DNA from 3 places in the Cellulomonas sp. ATA003 genome. Region 2 is predicted to be linked to each of the others. Evidence: riboswitches for the same ligand, from Rfam matches in the RefSeq annotation. Region 2 holds a riboswitch; each other region holds the start of a gene.

Region 1 (2,259 bases), 460 kb from region 2:
CTCGAGGTCGACGGTACGGGAGAACGATGAGCCGGAGGGAGAAGGGGCAGTAGTGCACCGCCGCCTCCTCCCTCGTGACCGCACCCAGCCGGCGGGCCCTATGCGACACCTGGCCGAAGATCAGCCGGTGTACCCCGGCGATGCGTAGCGCGTGCCAGCCATGCTGGACGGCACGATGTCGCCACTCGTCGGCACTCCCGACTGAGCGTTGGCCCAATCGCCGCGCAGGAATTGCGTACGCGGAACGCTGATCTGGGAAGTCGATGCCCAGACGTTCTGCAGCTTCAACGGCCAGGCACCGCCGTCACGCCAGGCGAGGTACTTGCTTCCGGCCTGGCCGACAAGGTTGACGTTCCGCAAGTCCATCAGGTCGGGCAGCGGCCCGTACTGCTGGGGGGTGAGGAAGAAGCCCTGGTATGTGGTGTAGCCGGTCAGGCCGTCGACGCGCAGGACCTTGGGGCCGGCCCAGGTCTGGAGTACGTCGGCGTGGAAGCCGCTGCCGGAGCCGTGGACGGTGTCGACGCGGATGTTCTGGAGCTGGACGGTGGCGCCGTTGCGCTGGTCGAGGTTGATGCCTTCGGCCAGCGCGGCACCGGTGATCTTGAGGCCTTCGACGTGGATCGTGCCGGACTGCCCCTTGAGGTACAGGCCGCGGACGTCGTTGCCGTGGGTGCTGTTCTTGCTGATCTTGATCTCGCCGCCGATCAGGACGACGTTGCGGCCGCCGCCGATGATCAGACCGCCCTTGGCTTCGAGCGGGGTGCTGGGCATCTTGACGATGTAGTCCTGGCCGGCCTTGAGGATCAGGTCGCGGTTGGTGTTCGAGACGGTGATCGTTGTCGGGTTGGTGAGCTTCGGCGGGGCCCACGTCAGCGTGCGTGACGAGCTCGACACGGCCGGTGTGGGGGTGGGGGCCGGGGCCGGCTTGGGTGCCGGGGTCGCGGTGCCGGACGTGACGGTGGCGGTGCGGCAGGCGAAGGTGCGGTCCGCCCCAGGGCCGACGTTGACCACGGTGACGCAAACCTCGTGGCTGCCCTTGGGTAGCGGCACCACCGTCTTGTAGCCGGTGCGCGGGCCGAGATCGGGGTAGGCGCGGGGGACATCCGCGCGGGCGACGTCGGTGGTCAGGGTGCGGGTGCTGCCGGCGACGGCGACCTTGACGGTCACCGGCTTGGTCGTGTTGCGGTCAGCGGCCCAGCCGAAGACCTCGAGCCCACCGGTGACCGGAGTGACCCGGTCGAGATTGCCGACCGGCGACCCCGCCGGCGCGGCCTGCGCGGCCGTTGCTCCTCCAATGAATGAGCCGGTGACGGCGAGCGTGGCGACGGCAGCAGCAACGCGACGCGCGAGCGGCGTGCGGAGGTTCGACGCCCTGGGGGCATGGTGAGTTCGGTGCACAGTGTTCTCCAGTGTCGTTCGGTGGCCCGGCTGACCCCGCGGGTCCCATGGCTTTGCGTCCCCGCCTCGCGACGGGTCTGCCCCTTCGTGGACACAGAGCCCATCGGCCTGCATCGGGTGAACTTGAGTGGCGAACGGGTGATCCGTCGGCCGGGCTGCTTGCGCGGACGACCGGACTGCCCTATTCGTCGGCCGGCCGCTACCCGCGCCGGACGGCGCTCAGCACCACCTCGGCCACCCGCTCGGGCACCTGCTCGGGCACCCAGTGGCCGATGTCGACGCCGACGGAGCGGAACGGGCCCCGCACGTAGCGACCGGTCGCCCGGACGGCGGTGGGGGAGAAGAACGGGTCCCGCCGTCCGTGCACGAGCGTCGTGGGGACCCGGATGACGCCCGCGGAGAACCCGCGGCCCAGCGGGATGGCCCGGTACCAGGCCAGGGCGGCGGTGAGGGCGCCCGGCTCGAGCATGCGACGCGTGTAGTGGTCGGCTCGCGACTCCTCGAGCCCGGACGTCACGAGCGCACGCCGTAGCCGGGCACCGTCGTCGGCGAGCAGGAGGCGCTCCGGCAGCCGCGGGAGCTGGAAGCCGGCCATGTACCAGGAGCGGAGCGCCTGGGTGCTGCGCGTCAGGCTGTGGACCGCGGCGGCCGGGTGCGGGGTCGACAGCGCCGTGAGCGACGCCGTCCGGTCCGCGCGGCGGCCGGCGAAGGCCCACGCGACCGCGCCTCCCCAGTCGTGCCCGACGACGTGCGCCCGCTCGACCCCGGCGGCGTCCAGCAGCGCGACGACGTCGTCGACCGTCTCGCGCAGCGTGTACGGCGAGCGCCCCGCGGGCCGGGCGCCGGGAGAGTAGCCCCGCT
Region 2 (2,259 bases):
CTCCACCGACGTGCTCGGAGCAGACCGAGTCGCTGCTCCGTAGTACTCGGCGCTGGAGACGATCCCGCCGATGACCACTTCGAGTCGCGTGCCCTGCTGGATGGCGCCCACCCAGTGAGCGCGCCCAACGGGATCGCTGGGCCGGCCGAGGAGAGCCTGGTAGTGCACATCGATGGCCGTCCCGAGGTGCTCCGTGGAGAGCAGGAAGCCCGTCGCGACCGCGCCGGGCGATGCTCCACGGCGCAGCGCATCCGTCCAGCCGCGGACCTCGGCGTCACCGGGGGTGCGGCCGAGCACGTCGCGGTAGAGCCGGAGGACCCAGGCGCTGTCGGTCCCGCCGGCCCGGTGGTAGTACTCCTCGGAGGCGACGAAGCCGGCTTCCATCGCCTGGATGGTCGTGCCGGCGTGCATCTGTGCGAGCCAGTGTGTCAGGCCGACGCGGTCAGGGTGCGGCCGAGATACGAACGGTATGCGTCCGTCACGAGGCCCGTGCGGTACTCGGTGCTCGAGGTTATGGCGTTCGCGACGGCCACACGAGGCACCCCCTGGCGGAGCGCCGTCGTCCATGTCGCCAGCCCGCCGTCGTCGGGAGCACGCTCGAAGAGATGCTGGTAGACGTTGCGGACGTAGCTGCTCGTCACGGCGGCCGACGGGACCGCGGTGGTCGTCACGGCACCTGTCGCCAGTGCGGTGGCGGAGGTCGTCAGCGGCCCGGCAAGCGTGACCCAGGCCAGGCAGGCGCAGGCGATGGATCGCGCAATGCGCCGCTCTCGTCGCGGGGGCAGCTTTCGCCGCGCAGGGTTCGTGGGGCTGGCCGTGGGGTGCAGCACGGGAGATCTCCATCGTTCGGTGGCCTGGCGGACCGCGTGGGTCCCATGGCTTTGCGTCCCTGCCTCGCGACAGGTTTGCCTTTTCGTGGACGCCGATCCCATCGGCGGTGGAGGCCCGGCTCTGAGGGGTGCACGACGGGGTGTACGGCGAGTCATGCGGCACTCGCCGGGTCCCCCGCGTACGACGAGGGATCGTGGCGGCGCAGAGCGCCCGGCCGGGCGTCCGGGGTGTGCGCACCCGGCTTCTTTCAGCGGCCCGGATCCAGTTGGGGCGAGAGCGGGACCAGGTGCCGGCTCGGTGGCCGGCGCGACTCCGCGGTGTCTCAGTCGGCTCGTTGTCGGGCGTCGGTGCCGGTGGATGTTGACCACTGGTGCGGGCTGCGCCGTAGCGTCCCGCACCACGAACCCGAGCACGTCGGTGGCGCCCCCCACGCTTGCGTCGGTGTGCGCGACGCTGATGGTGCCCGGGCGTCTAACCCAGCTTGACGATCGCAGTGTTGCGAGCGCACACGTCCGAAGACGCTGTCAGTGTGGCCGTCGAGCGGCATGCAGCGGCGACCCTCGTCGAGGGCAAGGTCGACCGGAGGAGCGCCTGGTACCCGCAACCGTCGTCGGCAGGCGCGGCAGCGACGTAGTGACCGTTGACCTCGACCACTCACCGTGCCGGTCCCGGCGTTGTTGGGAAGAGCCCAACGCGCCGAAACTCAACTTGACGACGGCCGTCACCAGGCGGCTGGGTCCGGGAGCGAGTGCGGCGCGAAGGTGCGGCGCATGCGGCGAGCGACTGGTCCGCCGGGCACGCGAACACGTGAATGCGGAATCCGCGCTCGACGACGTCATGGGGCGGTTGCAGCGGTCGCACCGACAGGCGCACGCGGCAGTACGACGATTGCCACAAGTTGGCTCAAGAGGGAGACGTGGGAGACAGCCCGTACAGGGAGCACCGGGCAGGACAGTGAGCCGCGGCTCGGCCGCGTCGCTCACCATGAACCCGTGGACGTCGGCGCACACACGCAGCGGGTCGGCAATGAATGTGCGGTCCAGGTGACGGCCAAGGGCCAGGACATCACGCTCCATCCGCGCGTCCGTCTCGGACCTGTTCACCGAAGGCGTGACTTCACCGGCACGCACCGGACCTCGGGGCGACATTCTGACAATAGGACAAGGCCGCGCCCCAGAGGAGCGCGACCGGAAGTTGAAGATGACCCACCGGCGCGGCATAGACGCATCACTGGTGGGGAAGCCGGAAGACCCGGCTCCCCACCAGCGGCCGCGAGCCTCAGCCACACGAAGTGCGAGGTGTCGTCGCACGCGGCTACGGCGGCTCAGGCCGTGCGTGGCACCGACTTGCCGTTGTCGAACACGTTCCGCTGCATGGTCAGCGGATACGTAGCCGGCACCTTGACGCCGCAGTTCGGGTAGCGGGCGT
Region 3 (2,259 bases), 860 kb from region 2:
AAGACCCTGGACGAGATCGGGAAGGTCTACGGGGTCACGCGCGAGCGGATCCGTCAGATCGAGTCCAAGACCATGTCGAAGCTGCGGCACCCGAGCCGCTCGCAGGTCCTGCGGGACTACCTGGACTGACGCCGGACGCCGACGTCGCCGTGGGCCGCGTACCGCCTCAGCCGAGGCCGGTGCGCGGCCCACGGTCGTCTCGTGGCGTACCGGGCCGGGGAGGGCCGGTGCGGGCGTGGCGGGGACACCCGCGCACGGGACGGGCGGCCGGCCGGGGTCGTCGGTCAGAGCGCGAGACGGCGCCGCGTGCGTGCGCGCCACCGCGGGGTGTGCCAGGCGTCGCGCGCGCGGACGAACCGGAGGTCGCCGGGGCGCGAGCGGCCGGCCGGGCGCTGCACGCGGTACTCGACCTCGAGCACGCCGTGCCCGACGTCGACCAGAGCCACCGTCACCGGACGGCCCCGCCGGGGGAGTCGGCGCCAGCGCAGGGCGCGCCCCTCGAGCGGTCCGTCCAGGCACAGGTACGTCGCCACGATGAAGTCCTCTCCGGCCGGCGTCGGCTGACGGGCACGATGGCCATTATCACGCGCCGGTGTGAACGGGGGATGTCAGCACCCGTTCGCGCGGGTGAAATCCGCCGTGAGGATACCCCGTGCGGCCGTGCGGCCCCCGTGCGCCCGCGCGCCCGTGCGCCCGTGCCCGTCGCGCCCGTGACCGGGCGCGACGGGCGCGACCGGCGGCACGGTCCCGCCGAGGCGCGGACCCGCCTCGGCGAGCGGGTGAAATGGCCCCGCACGGGGTGGACATGCCCGATTCGTGCGATACGTTCTGCGGTGTCAGCGAGAAGGGCAAACCCGTCGAGAGGCGGGGACGCAAAGCCACGGGACCCCTACGGTCAGCCGGGCCACCGAACGACAGGAGCAGACCCCATGTCCGACCCCATCCTCCCGCGGACCGACGCGGCCCGGGGCGACGTCCCCGCAGGCGAGCGCGGTGCGCACCTGACGATGTCGCCGACCGGTCCGCAGCGACCGGAGGCCGGTTCCGCGCTCGAGCGGCTCCTCAGCCGGCAGACGTTCGCGTCGGCGTCGGGCGGCCTGCTCGGCTTCGTGCCGGCACAGGTGCGCTGAGACCGGTCCGGCGCTCACCGTCCCCCTGCGCTGACCGACCTGCACGACACGAGGGCCGCACGACACGTCGGCCCGACAACGACATGAGGGCCCGACCATCCGGTCGGGCCCTCATGTCGTGCTGGCTGGTGCGGGTCGTCGACCCGTCCGCTACCGGTCCGCGTCAGCGGACCGCCCCGGCGCCGGCGCCGTGCTCCGCGAGGAGCCGGTCGGTCTCGTCCTGGACGTGGGTGGCCAGGGCCGTGAACTTCGGGGCGTGCTCTCGGGCGTGGTGGGCGCAGAACAGCAGCTCGCCGCTCGGCATCACCACGCGGACATAGGCCTGGGCGTTGCAGCGGTCGCAACGGTCTGCCGCGGTCAGGGGTTCGGTCGTCGTCGTTGCAGTCACAAGAACATGTAACCACCCGCTGCCCGTGAGCATGCCGTCAGGACCCCCGTATTCGCTCACCGCGAAGCCCGGTCCACCCGACCGGTCCTGTGCCGGACCGGCGCCACCGCCCGGACCGGCGCGCCGCGCCCGCCCCGCCACGGTGCGGTGACGCCAGCGATTAGGCTGGGGCCTCGTGTCGACCGCCTCCGCTGAGTCCAGCTACACCGCCCGGCACCTCTCCGTCCTCGAGGGCCTGGAGGCGGTGCGCAAGCGTCCCGGGATGTACATCGGCTCGACCGACTCCCGCGGGCTCATGCACTGCCTGTGGGAGATCATCGACAACTCCGTCGACGAGGCGCTCGCCGGGCACTGCTCGATCATCGACGTGATCCTGCACGAGGACCAGTCCGTCGAGGTCCGCGACGACGGCCGCGGGATCCCGGTCGACGCGGAGCCCAAGACCGGCCTCAGCGGCGTCGAGGTCGTGTTCACCAAGCTCCACGCCGGCGGCAAGTTCGGCGGCGGCTCCTACGCCGCCTCCGGCGGTCTGCACGGCGTGGGCTCGAGCGTCGTCAACGCGCTCTCCGCCCGTCTCGACGTCGAGGTCGACCGTGGCGGCAGGACGCACCGGATGACCTTCCACCGCGGGGAGCCCGGGGTGTTCGACGACGGCGTCGCCGGCCCCCGGCCCGACGCCCCGTTCACGCCGTTCGTGGACAACTCCGAGCTCGCCGTCGTGGGCAAGGTGCCCAAGGCGCG

Evidence for each region. Region 2 has a riboswitch for cyclic di-GMP ahead of REH70_RS15665 (DUF4214 domain-containing protein). Riboswitches for the same ligand answer to the same signal wherever they lie in the genome.
Region 1: linked by a shared signal. The riboswitch ahead of REH70_RS17890 (hypothetical protein) and the one ahead of REH70_RS15665 (DUF4214 domain-containing protein) in region 2 are both predicted to bind cyclic di-GMP.
Region 3: linked by a shared signal. The riboswitch ahead of REH70_RS11365 (hypothetical protein) and the one ahead of REH70_RS15665 (DUF4214 domain-containing protein) in region 2 are both predicted to bind cyclic di-GMP.

The regions. Positions count from the first base shown of each region.
Region 1 covers NZ_CP133990.1:3,609,726-3,611,984, reverse strand. The annotation lists gene REH70_RS17890 (hypothetical protein) at 121-1,167, opposite strand; cyclic di-GMP riboswitch class I at 1,416-1,490, opposite strand; gene REH70_RS17885 (alpha/beta fold hydrolase) at 1,598-2,259, opposite strand, start outside.
Region 2 covers NZ_CP133990.1:3,144,988-3,147,246, reverse strand. The annotation lists gene REH70_RS15670 (DUF4214 domain-containing protein) at 1-384, opposite strand, end outside; gene REH70_RS15665 (DUF4214 domain-containing protein) at 429-830, opposite strand; cyclic di-GMP riboswitch class I at 846-920, opposite strand; gene REH70_RS15660 (right-handed parallel beta-helix repeat-containing protein) at 2,156-2,259, opposite strand, start outside.
Region 3 covers NZ_CP133990.1:2,289,228-2,291,486, reverse strand. The annotation lists gene REH70_RS11375 (RNA polymerase sigma factor) at 1-129, shown strand, start outside; gene REH70_RS11370 (hypothetical protein) at 285-533, opposite strand; cyclic di-GMP riboswitch class I at 838-912, shown strand; gene REH70_RS11365 (hypothetical protein) at 930-1,130, shown strand; gene REH70_RS11360 (hypothetical protein) at 1,294-1,551, opposite strand; gene REH70_RS11355 (DNA topoisomerase IV subunit B) at 1,694-2,259, shown strand, end outside.